DNA from 3 places in the Chitinimonas sp. JJ19 genome. Region 2 is predicted to be linked to each of the others. Evidence: predicted binding sites of a transcription regulator. Region 2 holds the regulator's gene; each other region holds the start of a gene.
The links. Region 2 encodes FNR, which switches genes on or off when oxygen is low (the NO sensors DNR and NnrR bind a similar motif). Its sites were predicted from a motif close to TTGATNNNNATCAA; they were not measured.
Positions count from the first base shown of each region.

Region 1 (4,814 bases), on a different contig from region 2:
GCCGCCACCGTCAGGCTTTGATGGTGGATGGGCGCGGCAATAGCTCGCATATCGTCTGCCCTTTGCATCGTTGGACCTATGACAACCAGGGCACCCTGCTGGGTGCGCCGCATTTTCCCGAAAAGCCCTGCCTGAATCTGCCTGAGACCCGACTACAGTCCTGGAATGGCATGTTGTTCGAGCTGGGTACGGGCGGCAGGGATGTGGAGGCGGACCTGAAGAACCTGGGCGTGGCCAAGGATCTGGATTTCAGCAACTACATGCTGCATAGCGTGCAGGTAGATACTTACGAGGGCAACTGGAAGACCTTTATCGAGGTTTATCTGGAGGACTACCACGTGGATCCATTCCACCCTGGCCTGGGCAGGTTTGTGGAGTGCGATGACCTGAAGTGGGAGTTTGCCGACTGGTATTCGGTCCAGACCGTGGGTATCAACAATGCCTTGGCGAAGGCCGGTTCGAAATCGTATGCGGAGTGGCACAAGCAGGTGCTGGCATTCAACCGTGGCCAGATGCCCAAGCATGGCGCCATCTGGTTGACCTATTACCCCAATGTGATGGTGGAGTGGTATCCGCATACGCTGGTGATCTCGACCTTGCTGCCGGATGGCCCTCGCCGCTACAAGAACATTGTGGAGTTCTATTACCCTGAGGAAGTGGCCTTGTTCGAGCCGGAGTTCATGGCGGCGGAGCAGGCGGCCTACCAAGAGACGGCGGTAGAGGATATGGAGATTATCCGCCGCATGGAAGAGGGCAGGGAGCGGCTATACAAGGAGGGCCGGGACGAGTTCGGCCCTTATCAGAGCCCGATGGAGGATGGCATGCTGCATTTCCATGAGTTCATGCGGCGGGAGATGGCTGATCATATGCCTGCCATGCGCCTGTAAGTATTGCCGTGATGGGGTTGTGCCAAGGGCCGGTACCGATAAGGTACCGGCCCTTGTCTTGGGGCAAGCTCAGATGGTTTTGGAATAGCGTTGCAGGGGCTGGCCTTGCTGCAGGCGGCGGTCGAATATCATGGCGATATTGCGTATGAGCAGACGGCCGCGTGGCAGTACTTGCAGGCGCTGTTCATCCAGGCTGAGCAGGCCGTCATTGGCCAAGGCCGCCAGCTTTGGCTGTTCGGCGGCAAAGTAATCCTTGAAGCGAATACCCCAATGCGCCTCCAGCTGGGCGAAGTCGAGTGCGAAATCACACATCAGTTGCTGTATCAGGCTACGGCGCAGCCTGTCATCTTCGTTCAGGGCGATGCCTCTGAACAGCGGTAGTTTGCCAGCATCCAGCAGGGCGTAATACTCCTCGGTGCCGCGCACATTCTGGCTGTAGCTTGCGCCCAGCTTGCTGATGCCTGAGACCCCCAGGGCGAGTAGATCGATGTCGTCGCGGGTGGAATAGCCCTGGAAGTTGCGGTGCAGGGTGCCTGCGCGCTGGGCAATGGCCAGTTCGTCATCGGGCAGGGCAAAGTGATCCATACCAACGTAGACGTAGCCAGCGGCGGCGAGTTTGCTGATGGCGAGGCTGAGGATATCGAGCTTGGTATCGAGCGCTGGGAGGTCGGCTTCGTTGATCTGCCGCTGCGTTTTGAACAGCTGCGGCATATGCGCGTAGTTGTAGATGGAAAGGCGATCCGGCCTGGCTGCGATCACTTTGTCCAGTGTGGCGCTGAAGCCCTGTACGGTCTGCAATGGCAAGCCGTAGATCAGGTCGATGGAGATGGACTTGAAGCCATGTGCACGGGCCGCTGCGATCACTGCCAGTGTTTCGGCTTCGCTCTGGATGCGGTTGACGGCCCGCTGGACGGCGGGATCGAAGTCCTGCACGCCCAGGCTCATGCGATTGAAGCCCAGCTTCCCCAGATGTGCCACGGTGGCGGGTTGGACTTTGCGTGGGTCTATCTCTATCGAGTATTCGCCCTCATCCTTGGGGGCAAAGTCGAAATGGGCCCGAAGTTGCCCCATCAGCCGGCCGAGTTGGGCATCGGAGAGGAAGGTGGGGGTGCCGCCGCCGAAATGCAGCTGCTCCACCTTGGCGCGGCCTGCGAACAGGGGGGCTTGCAGGGCAAGCTCCTTGTCGAGGTAGTCCAGGTACACCTCGGCGTGTGCCTTGTTCTTGGTGATGATCTTATTGCAGCCGCAGTAGTAACAGATCGTATTGCAAAAGGGGATATGCACGTAGAGCGACAGCGGGCCTTGCTGGCCTGCGGGGAACTGCCTTGCCACTTCTGCGCGGTAGGCTGCTTCATCGAAACCGGCATGGAAATGATCGGCCGTGGGATAGGAGGTGTAGCGTGGGCCATTACCTGCCAGACGCTCGATCAGGCTTTTGTCGAAACACAGGCCTTGAACATCAAAATCAGCTGGGGCCGGCTTGATGGCAGTGGGGGCGGGCGCATTCATGCGGGCAACCATGTTGATATGAGGTGCGGCCAGTTTGCCTGTGGGCGAGGGGCGCTACCTTGATGCGTATCAACCGGGGGCGACTTTGATGGCTGGCGCTGCGATGGGGCTAGTGGAAATCACGACTCTCTACCGACAGGGCTCCCAGTAGCTCGGATTTGTCGGCCAGGCGCTTGGCGAGCAGATGGACGACCTCGCCTTCCCGCTGCACTACGCCATAGACGGCCAGCAGTCGGGCGCCCAGTAATTCCTTGCGCTGCCTTTCGCCCAGATCCTGCCAGACAATGACATTGGTGTTGCCGGTTTCGTCTTCCAAGGTAACAAAGGTGACGCCACTTGCCGTGCCGGGACGTTGGCGGCCAACCACGATGCCGCAGGCTCGTGCGGGCTGGCCGTGCTGGCAGGCGCGCAGCTCGGCGGCGCTGAGCAGGCGATCCCGACTCAGGCGTGGGCGTAGCAGGCTGAGTGGATGGGCCCTCAGGGTGAGGCCCTGGCTGCGGTAATCTTCCAGCACCTGCTGGCCCAGGCTGGGGAGCGGGAGGGTGATGGCCGCCTCTGCCTTGGCGGCCAAGCCTGCGAGGTCTTGCTCCAGCGGTAGGCCACCCACCTGCCAGCGGGCTTGCCGGCGATTGCCCGCCAGGGTGGCCAGCGCATCGGCATCCGCCAGAATACCCAGGCTACGCTTGTCGAGACTAGCCAGACGCTGCAACTGGGCCAGGCTGTCGTAGCCTGCTGTTGGCTGGTGGGCGGCAATGCGCTCGCCTATGCGCTGGCCTAGGCCGCTGATCAGCCGCAAGCCCAGTCGGAGCGCGTGCTGGGGGCACTGCTCGTCTTCCAGCGTGCAATCCCAGTCACTGCGCTGTACATCGACAGGGTGTACCACGATGCCATGCCGCTTTGCGTCCTGTATCAACTGCGATGCAGAGTAAAAACCCATGGGCAGACTATTGAGCAGGGCGCAGGTGAAGGCTGCTGGCTCGTGGCGCTTGAGCCAGCCCGACACATACACCAGCAGGGCGAAGCTGGCGGCATGGGATTCGGGAAAGCCATATTCGGAGAAGCCTTCTATCTGCTTGCACAGACGGTCTGCAAATTCCTGGGTATAGCCATTGGCCAGCATGCCGGCGACCAGCCGCTCTTGGTAATCCGCCAGTTCACCCGTGCGGCGCCAGGAGCCCATGGAGCGTCTAAGCTGGTCGGCCTCGCCGGGGGTGAAGTCAGCGGCATCGATGGCCAGCTGCATGACCTGCTCCTGGAAGATAGGCACACCCAAGGTTCGCTTTAGCGTCTTCTTGACGGCTTCGGATGGGTAATCGACGGGCTCCAGCCCCTGTCTCCGCCGCAAGTAGGGGTGCACCATGCCGCCCTGTATGGGGCCAGGGCGCACGATGGCGACTTCGACCACCAGGTCGTAGAAATTTTTGGGCTTGAGTCGCGGCAGCATGGACATCTGTGCCCTGGACTCGATCTGGAACAGGCCTACGGTATCGGCATGCCCTATCATCTCGTAGACCTGTGGGTCTTCCGCCGGGATATCGGCCATGCGCATCAGTGGTTGCCGGCGTATCGCCGACACCAGGGCCAGCGTACGGCGTATGGCGCTCAACATGCCCAATGCCAGCACATCGACCTTGAGCAGACCCATGGCATCCAGGTCATCCTTGTCCCACTGGATGACAGTGCGGTCGGGCATGGCGGCGTTTTCTATGGGGACCAGCCGTGCCAAGGGGCTGTGCGAGATGACAAAACCGCCCACATGTTGCGACAGATGGCGGGGGAAGCGCATCAGCACCTGCGCCAGCCGCAACAGCAGTTGGACTGGCCGGCTCTCGGGGTCGAAGCCCGCCTCCTGCAGTCGCTTGGGCAGTTCTGCGCGGCTATCCCACCAGGCCAGGGTTTTGCTGATCTGATCCAGCTGCTCTTCGTCAAACCCCAGTGCGCGCCCTACATCCCGCAGGGCGCTGCGCGGGCGGTAGGTAATCACGGTGGCGGCCAGTGCGGCACGCTCCCTGCCATAGCGCTTGTATATGTATTGGATGACTTCCTCCCGTCGATCATGCTCGAAATCCACATCGATATCGGGGGGCTCATGCCGCTCTTGCGAGAGAAAGCGTTCGAACAGCAGATTGGATCTATCCGGATCTACCTCGGTGATACCCAGGGCAAAGCAGACGGCGGAGTTGGCTGCTGAGCCACGGCCCTGGCAGAGGATCTCCTGGCTGCGGGCGTAAGCGACGATATCGTGGACGGTGAGAAAGAACGACTCATAGCGAAGCTTGATGATCAGCGCCAGCTCGTGCGCTACCTGGCGACGGACTTTTTCTGGTGCGCCCGCTGGATAGCGCTGGCGTAAGCCAATTTCGGTCAGTGTGCTCAGATGACTTGCCGGTGTTGCGCCCTCGGGTACTAGTTCGGCTG
Region 1 is NZ_JBAMDD010000003.1:245,090-249,903, forward strand. It holds gene V7714_RS05530 (aromatic ring-hydroxylating oxygenase subunit alpha) at 1-887, shown strand, start outside; gene hemN (oxygen-independent coproporphyrinogen III oxidase) at 957-2,396, opposite strand; gene V7714_RS05540 (error-prone DNA polymerase) at 2,506-4,814, opposite strand, start outside.
Region 1: the regulator FNR is predicted to act here: its motif matches at 2,456-2,469, upstream of hemN (oxygen-independent coproporphyrinogen III oxidase).

Region 2 (4,814 bases):
GGCCCACACCCTGACCTTGCTGCAACAGGTAGCGCGTGAACACGCACCCGCCGTCTTCGCCAACTCGCTGGGCGCCGAAGACATGGTGCTGACCGACCTGATCGCCCGGCACCAGCTGGACATCAGCATCTTCAGCCTGGACACCGGCCGCCTGCCAGCCGAAACCTACGAGCTGATGCAGCACACGGCCGAGGCCTATCCCGACACCCGCGTGCTGGTCTACTTCCCGCGCGCCGAGTCGGTCGAGAAATATGTCAATGAGCAAGGCATCAACGCCTTCTATCAATCCATCGAAGCGCGCAAGGCCTGCTGCCGCATCCGCAAGCTGGAACCCCTGGCCCGCGCCCTGGCCGGCAAGCAGGCCTGGGTCACCGGCCTGCGCCGCGAGCAATCGACCACCCGCACCGATATGGCCGAGCAGGAATGGGACGAGGCCAACGGCCTCACCAAGTTCAACCCGCTGCTGGAATGGACCGAGAAAGAAGTGTGGGCCTATATCAAAGCCTATCAGGTGCCCTACAACGCCCTGCACGACCGCCACTACCCCAGCATAGGCTGCGCCCCCTGCACCCGCGCCATCGCCGCCGGCGAGGATGTCCGCGCCGGCCGCTGGTGGTGGGAGAATCCCGAGAACAAGGAGTGCGGCCTGCACGCCAAAACCAGCGCGCTACCGACCCGATAAAAAACTTGCGTACAGGTGATTGCATAGCCAAGGCCGCTACGGCATAATGCGCGGCTTCGCGGAAAGGTGGATGAGTGGTTTAAGTCGCACGCCTGGAAAGCGTGTATAGGTTAATAGCCTATCGGGGGTTCGAATCCCCCCCTTTCCGCCACGAAATGCAAAGGCCCTGATCATTGATCAGGGCCTTTTCTATTTTCACCACGGTACATTGCAGATTCAGCCTCCCGCCCCAGTGGGGCTACACGCTAATAGCTGCTCAGCACTGAAAACCTGGGCGTTTCACCTGCTTGATGGAATTAAAGTCCACTGCGCCCGACCTACCTGTGCTTTCGCGGGTCGTGCACCATGAGAACAAGCGCACGGAAAGTGCGTTCGCTTGGATTCACTACACAAGCGTCGTTATCGCGAGTGCAGCAGCCGCAAGAAGCGATCCTGGCGGAAATCTTCTGGATACGTATCCAAGGTGTGTAAACGCACTCGAAAAACATACTCCCCTTCGATGGGCTTCCCCGCAAGCTCTTGCGGAATGAAGGACCAGCCCTCCAACGACGCCTTGGCAAAACGACGCACACTCTCCGGCATGCCTGGCAATGCCCTGACCTCGATCAGACGGCATTTGCCATCGATACCAACGGTGCAGGCAGCCTCCACAGCCCCCTCCCAGCCACCCGATCGGGCGATGTCATCAGGATAGCTCGCGGCGTAGCGCTTGGTCGGTATTGGGCTCATCGAGAGTCCCGCCATTCGTACTTGTCCGCCACCATCGGCACTAGGGGTGACAAGAAAATCAAGCCGAACGCCGCTTCGAAGCGTTGCAGGCATGCCATCGGCCTCTGCGGGTGGCACCTTGGTCTTGGCTACCCGCGCCTTGACGTTGTCAGCGAATGCAAGGGGATATTTCTCCTCATCCACTAACGAATACTGAAGAGGATGGCCATCAGTGCCATAGAGAACATTGGCCCAAACCTCAACGTAGTAAGGTTCCTTATTGGCGTAGCTGGGTACAGCTGCCAAAGCGATCAAGGCGCTGGCGATAATTCGGATATAAGACATGGTCTTGCTTGATAAACGGATATGGAGGTAAACCGACGAAGATAAACATGTGTGCTCAAAGCACGCGTGCCACTGGCGAGGAGTGAGTGGACGGATAAGGTGTACGACGAGACGACGGCTTCAGACCATCACGCCGAAGGGCTGATCATACTATACCGGCGCCTCGCCCAAGAAGGACGGCGCCCCCCCCTTCAGGCGTCCATGGCATGCGCTATAGGGCCGGCCGAGATAAGCCCAGAGCTATCGGGCGGCGCATCGCGCACAGCCCAAAACCTCAGCCATGCCGCACGTGCACCATCTCAATGCTGCAAGCCTATGCAGCCCGACACCAGCTGCTTGATGGCCGCCAGGTCCAGCACTTCGATCTGCTTGCCCTGCACCTTGATCCAGCCATCCTGCTGGAAGCGTGAAAAGGTACGGCTCACCGTCTCCAGCTTCATGCCCAGATAGCTACCTATCTCTTCGCGGGTCATGCGCAAGACAAACTGGCGCGAGGAGAAGCCGCGTGCCGCCATACGCTGCGACAGGTTCAGCAGAAACACCGCCAGGCGCTCTTCTGCCCGCATATTGCCCAGCAACAGCATGGCGCCCTGGTCGCGGATGATTTCGCGGCTCATCAATTTATACAGGTGCCGGTTGAGTGCCGGTATCTCCAGTGCCAGGTTCTCGAGGCGGTGATAGGGCAGCTCGCAGACCTCGCAGTCCTCCAGCGCAATGGCGGTGCAGCCGTGCTGGTCCGTCCCGAAGGCATCCAGCCCCATCAGTTCGCCGGCCATATGAAAGCCTGTCACCTGCTCGCGCCCGTCCTCCGATACCACCACGGTCTTGAAGAAGCCGGTGCGCACTGCATACAGCGAGCGAAAGGCGTCGCCCAGGCGGAACAGTGCCTCACCGCGCCGTACCGGCATGCGCTGGTTGATAGCATCGTCCAGCTGCACCATTTCCTCCTGCGCCAGGCCTAGCGGCAGGCACAGCTCCTGCAGGCTGCAGGTCGAACACACGGCTTTAAGGGCATGGACGGGAATGATTTCGCGGGCAGCGGACATGATTGGTGCTTGATGAAGGTCAATACGATTAGTCTGCCTGCTACTTACAGTGTCAGCAACCAAGACCTACGCTGGCGCTACCCAATGACTGCCCCCGCCATACCCGATACGACCCCGCTGGAGATCGATCTGCCGCTGCTGCAGCGCCATGACGATGTGACGCGCTATGGCATCTATCCAACCGCCGATCGCTTCTCTGAAGATTTCGACGAAGACCGCTACCGCCATGCGTTGGCGACGCACGCACTGGGTGGCCTTCGCCCCCTGTCGCTGTATGTCCATCTGCCGTTCTGTGTATCGGCCTGTTACTACTGTGCCAGCCACAAGGTCATCACCGCCGATCACAACCAGGCCGATACCTATCTGGACTATCTCGAACGGGAAATCGCCCTGCAAGGCACGGCCTATGGTGCGACACCCAAGGTCACCCAACTGCACCTGGGTGGTGGCACCCCAACCTTTCTGCAGGATGCGCAGCTAAGCCGCCTGCTGGCTGCCCTCCAGCGGTATTTCCCGCTGGCTGCTGGCGCTGAATGCTCGGTCGAGATCGACCCCAGGCATATCGGGCCGCAAAGCCTGCAATTGCTTGCCAGCCATGGCTTCAGCCACCTTAGTATCAGCCTCCAGGATCTCTCCCCCGATGTGCAGCTCGCCGTCAATCGCATGCAGCCCGCGTCCCTGACCGCCGCCGCCATCGCGCAAGGCCGCGCCCTGGGCTACCGCACCATCCATATCGATCTGCTCTATGGCCTGCCAAGGCAGACCCCGGCCAGCATGGCCGACACCCTGGCCCAAGTGCTAATGTGGCGACCTGATCGCGTCTCGCTCAACCGCTACAACCACCAGCCTGATCGCTTCAAGACACAGCGCCATATTGACGCCGCCACCCTGCCGACAGCAGACGACAGGCTGGCAATGCTGCAGCAGGCCATCACCCAGTTGCAGGGCGCGGGCTATGTCCATCTTGGCCTGGAGCAGTTTGCCCTGCCCCAAGACGAACTCGCCGTCGCCATGCGCCAGGGGCGGCTGCATAGAAACTTCCAAGGCTATACCACCCAGGCAGAGTGCGATCTGATCGGGCTGGGTGTTTCGGCCATAGGCAAGGTCGGCGCTTGCTACGCCCAGAACCATAGGGTGCTGGAGGACTACTATGATGCGCTGGCACACCACCACCTGCCCATCGCCCGCGGCATGACACTGGCTGCCGACGATCTGCTCCGCCGTAGCATCATCCAGTCGCTGCTATGCCAATCCGAAGTGGCCTTTGAGCCACTGGAGAGCCGTTGGCTGATCGACTTCCACCATTATTTCGCCTACGAGCTTGAACAATTGCAGCAACTCGCCAGCCAAGGCTTGCTGAAACTCCATCGCCAAGGGCTTGAGATCACACCCAAGGGTCGCTGGCTGACCCGCAGCATCGCCATGGTGTTTGACCGTCATCTGCGCGAGGCCCGCAACAGCGCCCGGTTTTCAAGCCTGATATAACAAACACCGACAGAGTACCAACGTCACCCCCTGTGGAGGCCACCCATGTACAAACGTATTCTGGTACCCCTAGACGGCAGCGCTACCGCCACCCGCGGCTTGGAAGAAGCCATCCGGCTTGCGCACGCCTTGCGTGCCAAACTGCATCTCTTCCATGTCGTCGATCTGCACCTGGTCTACATGGACTACAGCGGCACCGCCGAATTGACCGACTATGTCCATGCCCTGCGTGAAGCAGGCCAGGCGCTGCTGCACAAAGCACAGGCCCTGGCCGCCAGGCAGGATGTATCTGCCGAGGTACACACCGAAGAATGCCGCACCGCCGAAACCATCAACCTGATCTTGCAGGAGGCCCGCCGCACCCATGCCGACCTGCTGGTCATTGGCACGCATGGGCTGCGGGGTTTCCAGCGGCTGGTCATGGGCAGCACGGCAGAAGGGGTGGCCAGGCTATCGCCTGTGCCGGTGCTGCTGGTTCGTGGTCAGTCTGCTTAGAGCCTGCAAAGGGCCCAACACGATCTGGCCATGCTCGTGCATAAAACACTAGA
Region 2 is NZ_JBAMDD010000001.1:124,007-128,820, reverse strand. It holds gene V7714_RS00580 (phosphoadenylyl-sulfate reductase) at 1-682, shown strand, start outside; tRNA gene V7714_RS00575 (tRNA-Ser) at 743-833, shown strand; gene V7714_RS00570 (hypothetical protein) at 1,082-1,735, opposite strand; gene fnr (fumarate/nitrate reduction transcriptional regulator Fnr) at 2,035-2,781, opposite strand; gene hemN (oxygen-independent coproporphyrinogen III oxidase) at 2,866-4,266, shown strand; gene V7714_RS00555 (universal stress protein) at 4,312-4,761, shown strand.

Region 3 (4,814 bases), on a different contig from region 2:
GCGCATCAGCTCAATCGCATCCGCATGGGTAGCCGAGCCCTGCACCGATAGATGCAGGCGCATGCCCGGGTAGCGCTCGTGGGCATATACCATCAGCCCCGGGTCGGCCAATATCACGGCATCAGCACCCAGATCGTGCGCTGCGTCCACGGCATTGCGCCATTCCTGAGTCCGGCCAGGCTGGGGGAAGGTGTTGATGGCAAACAGCACCTTGCGCCCTAGCGCATGGGCATGTTCGACACCGGTGCAGATATCCGTTTCGCTGAAGTTCAGGCCGGCGAAGTTGCGGGCATTGGTGGCATTCTTGAGGCCAAGGTAGACCGCGTCTGCCCCTGCCTCCAGCGCTGCTTTCAGCGCAGCCAGGCTACCGGCCGGCGCCACCAGTTCCATGGGGGGAGGTAGATTGTTCATGCGGCCAAGTCTAGGCAGCGCGGACATGCCGCGCCTTAACGCATATCAAGTCTTTGCCAGTTGCACATAGCGGGACAATACATAGAGCAATAGTGCCCCAAGGCTGGCCTGCGACACGGCGAACAACAGGCCGGCAGGCAGGGCAAGCTTGGCCGGGGCGATGGGCAGCATCAAGAGGCATAGCCAGGCAAACAGAACCAGCATCACCTGTATCCACTGCAAGGCCGGTGGCAGTAGCGTTTGCATGGCGGGCACCCGTACCTGGGCAGGCAGTTGCCGCCGCAGATGCAGCCACACAAGAAAGGGAATGATCTTGCCCAGCATGGCATTGATGGGCAGCACAGCCCCACCCACCAGTATCAACACCCCTAGCCACCAAGCTATAGGCCAATCCGCAGGCAGCACCCCTTCCAGCAGGCCCAACACGGCGGCCAGCCACCAGGACAAAGCGGCGACACACCATAGTGGCCAGGCCACATCGTGCTTACGCTTGGCTTTGAGGGTCGCATAAAGCAGCAGGCAGCCCAGCAGGCACAAGCCCAGCCAGCACAGCGAGCGCCAGGTAGACCGCAGGCCTGCCAGCTCCAGCAAGCCCAGCGCCAGCGGTAGCCAGATCAGCCCCGGCAGCAAGCCTGACAGGCGCGCGTCCAGCTTGGGGGTCTGCCAGAACATGGGCAGGACGGTAGCCGCGACACCCGCCAGCAAAACTGCCAGCCACCCGCCTGCCCCCCAAGCCACATGCAGATCCAGCACCGATTTCAGGGGCAAGCCCCAGCCATAGGCCAGCGCGCTGGCCAGTGCTGTACCCAGCAGCACGGTTGCCAGCAAGGCCCAGGCTATCCAACGCAGCACGCGAGTGCTGGCATTGGTGGGAATGACTTGCCAGCCAGCCACCACAAGTGCGATCACCACACTGCCCACACCGATGGTCGCCATGGCACCGCCAAGGATAAAACCCATAGGGCTGCCACCCAGGAACCCCCAGACCAGGCCGCCTGCCGTGCCCACGCAGCAAGGCGCCACCAGGGGTGCCAGCCAGCGGGTGGCCGGCACCGGTACGCCAGCCAGCACAGGAAAGAGTTGGAACAAAGCCCCCAGCATCACCGGCAATAGCATGCCCAGGGCCAGCACATGCACCAAGCTCAAGCTGAGCGGCGCAAAACGGTGCGGCAAACCTTCGACTGGCCCCAGCGCCAGCAGCAGACCCGCCACCATGCCGAGCCATGGCGCTGGCAGCAGGCAGCCGAAAATCACGCCGGGCGATGGCGCCAGATGGAAGGCAAGGTTCCTGGGGGTGTTCATGTCGTACAGCTGGCGTGGGTATGCGCCAGCAGCGCGCCCAGATCCCCTATATGTGCGCGACACATGGGGTAGAGCACCCCTTCTTCCTTGGCATTGTGTTGCTGGATAAAGATGAACAGGGTATCGAGTTCAGCCTGCAGGGCGGCATAGTCTTCTGCCAGCAGCAGGCTGCGGCAGTTCTCCAGCAGATCCCGCATGGCGTAGTGTTCGTCGCGCATGACCTCGGTGGGCCCATGCAGCAGGCCGGTTGCAGATTCAAAGGCCGGAAACAGTACGGTTTCCTCCAGCTCAAAATGCGCCAGCATGGCCTGCTCGGCCTCGTGAAAATAGCGCTGCCCGGTATATAGGTCGCGCTGCTGCACGGCAGCCTCCAGCCTGGCAAGCAGGTCGTCACATTCGTGATGTTGGAAGATCAGGCGGGTAATGGCATCAGACATGGCGGCAGCACCGATAGGAGAGTACTGCCCATGCTAGGCCGCTACGACACCCGCTGCCTTGACCTTGGGCAAGCAAGTGGGCGTCGGCGGGACCAGCTTGATCTCCATCAAGGGTCTGCGTACTACCCGCAAACGCGCCGGGCTAGAGGGCCATAATGCAGTTCTCAACAGCCCCAAACCCACTGAAAGCCCACGCAACGCACAAGCCAGGCATCACTGAAACATGACCGACCCAGTAGAACGACACTCCCTGCTTGAGGATGTACAAGCCCTGCTGATAGGCACCTTGTTGGTGGCCTTGTCGGTATTGCTGCTGCGTCAATCCAGCCTGTTGACGGGCGGCACGGCGGGGCTGGCTTTCCTGGGCCACTACTTGAGCGGCCAGCCCTTCGGCCTGGTGTTCTTTGCGCTCAACCTGCCCTTTTACCTGTTTGCCTGGCGAGCCCTGGGGTGGGTATTTACCCTCAAGACCTTTGCCGCAGTCAGCCTGCTTTCGTTCTACAGCGAATGGCTGCCCAGCCTGATACATCTTGATCACTTGAACACAGCCTTCTCGGCGGTGCTGGCTGGCTTGTTGGCAGGTACGGGACTGTTGATGCTGATACGGCACCGGGCCAGCCTGGGTGGGCTGGGCGTGCTGGCGCTTTACCTGCAGGAGCGTCATGGCTGGCGGGCCGGCAAGCTTCAGATGGCTGCCGACTGCCTGATATTGCTGGGTGCCCTGCTGGCATTGCCGGCAGCCGGTGTGCTGCTGTCTATCCTGGGCGCCATGGCCATGAATATGGTGATTGCGATCAATCACCGACCTGGGCGCTACATCGGCATGTAGGCGTTGGTGGAAGACCTGCCGGCCGGACGCGCAAGGGGGCGGATAATCGAGACGATTGCCAGCCCCTCAAGGCGCCGCCATGTCGCTGATCCCGTGCTCCACGGCATAGACCGCCACCTGCACCCTGCTGGTCAGATTGAGTTTCTTCAATATGTTCTGCACATGGATCTTGACCGTACTCTCGGCCACATCAAGGTGGCGGGCGATCTGCTTGTTACTTTCGCCACGCGCCAGGCACTGGACTATCTCACGCTCCCGAGTTGTCAGCTTATCCCGTTCGGCAGGCAGAGGCGCCGCAACCGGCACCGACTGTGCCCTGAATTGCGCCACCAGCTTGGCGGTCATGCTGTCGGCGATGACCGGCTCGCCACGATGAGCCTTGCGTATGGCGGTTGTCAGCGCCTCCGCCTCGATATTCTTGATCAGATACCCTCGCGCACCATCGCGCAATGCCTGACCCAGCTCATCAGCCTCTTCCGACACCGTCAGGATGATGATGGCAGCCGTCGGTACATCCTGCACCAGCAACTGTAGTGTCTCCAGCCCGGACAAGCCCGGCATGTTCAGGTCAAGCAGAATCACATCAGGATGGAACTCCTTGGCGCGCTTGATGCCTTCTATGCCGTCTGCGGCTTCAGCCACCACCTCCAGATCAGCTTCGCGTTGCAAGAGCTGGCGTACGCCAGAACGAAACAAGCTGTGGTCATCTACCAGCAAAATACGAATGGTCATGGTCTATCCAAGTGTATGAAATCAGGCTGCCTGGCGGGCAGTCTGCGGCAAAACCAGCTTGACACTGACCCCTGCCCCAGGGCGGGCATCCAATACCAAGGAGGCATTCAGGCGCTTGGCGCGCTCTTGCATGATATGCAGACCTACGTGGCGCTCGCCACGCTCTGCCACTTCAGCGGGCTCATAGCCGCGCCCATTGTCGCGTATCACCATCTCGAAATCCCGCCGGTTGTTGATTTCGACCGTCGCCTGGCTGGCCTGCGCGTGCTTGCGTATGTTCGACAGCGCCTCCTGCAAGATGAACAGCACCTGCAACTGCTGTTCCGGCGGCAACGGCGCGCCCTCCAACTCGTCTACCTGCAACAGTACTGCCATGCCGGTCTGCCTGCGAAAGCGGGCAATGGTATCTTCCACGGCAGCCAACAAGGCGCCCTGACCCAGCTTGCTGCGGAAGTTGAGCAGCAGCTCGCGCACGTCCTGATAGCTCTCATCGACGCCCGTCCTTAGCAAAGGCACAATTTCTCGCACCTCCTTGAGGTCTTCCCGGCCCAACGCTGAGTCCAGCATCTGCAGCTGCAGATTCAGGAAGTTCAGGCCCTGCGCAATACTATCGTGCAGGCCCTGCGCAACCAGGTTGCGCTCCTCCGCCACCGCCAACTGGCGGGCCTTGGCGCTGAGACGGCGATTATCGAGCGCCACCCCCAGGTGCTGCCCCAAGGTCTCAAGCAACTGCGCCTCGGCTGCCGGCACCTCGTGGGTATTGCGAAAATGCAGTGAGAAGGAGCCCAGCACTTCGTCACGCGTCACCACCCGGAACACAGCCAGCCCCTTAAAGCCATCCTTGGCGCAATGGAACGCCTCCGGCTGGGGTAGCTTGCGGAAGTCGCGTATCACAACCACGCCCTGCTTGGTGGCCTCGCCACAGAAACAGGCATCCACCTTCATGCAGTGTTCTGTCTCCTCCAGTGCCTCGGACAGGCCTTCGGAGACCACCATGTGCAGCTTCTCGCCCATGGGGTCGATAACGCGAATGCTGCCGCCATCGGCATTGAACTGTTGCATTACCCGCTGCAAAAAGCCATGGCAAAGGGTATCAATGTCTG
Region 3 is NZ_JBAMDD010000003.1:330,876-335,689, forward strand. It holds gene ubiU (ubiquinone anaerobic biosynthesis protein UbiU) at 1-411, opposite strand, end outside; gene V7714_RS05920 (hypothetical protein) at 457-1,713, opposite strand; gene V7714_RS05925 (hemerythrin domain-containing protein) at 1,710-2,150, opposite strand; gene V7714_RS05930 (YitT family protein) at 2,374-2,979, shown strand; gene V7714_RS05935 (response regulator) at 3,046-3,711, opposite strand; gene V7714_RS05940 (type IV pili methyl-accepting chemotaxis transducer N-terminal domain-containing protein) at 3,733-4,814, opposite strand, start outside.
Region 3: the regulator FNR is predicted to act here: its motif matches at 2,248-2,261, upstream of V7714_RS05925 (hemerythrin domain-containing protein).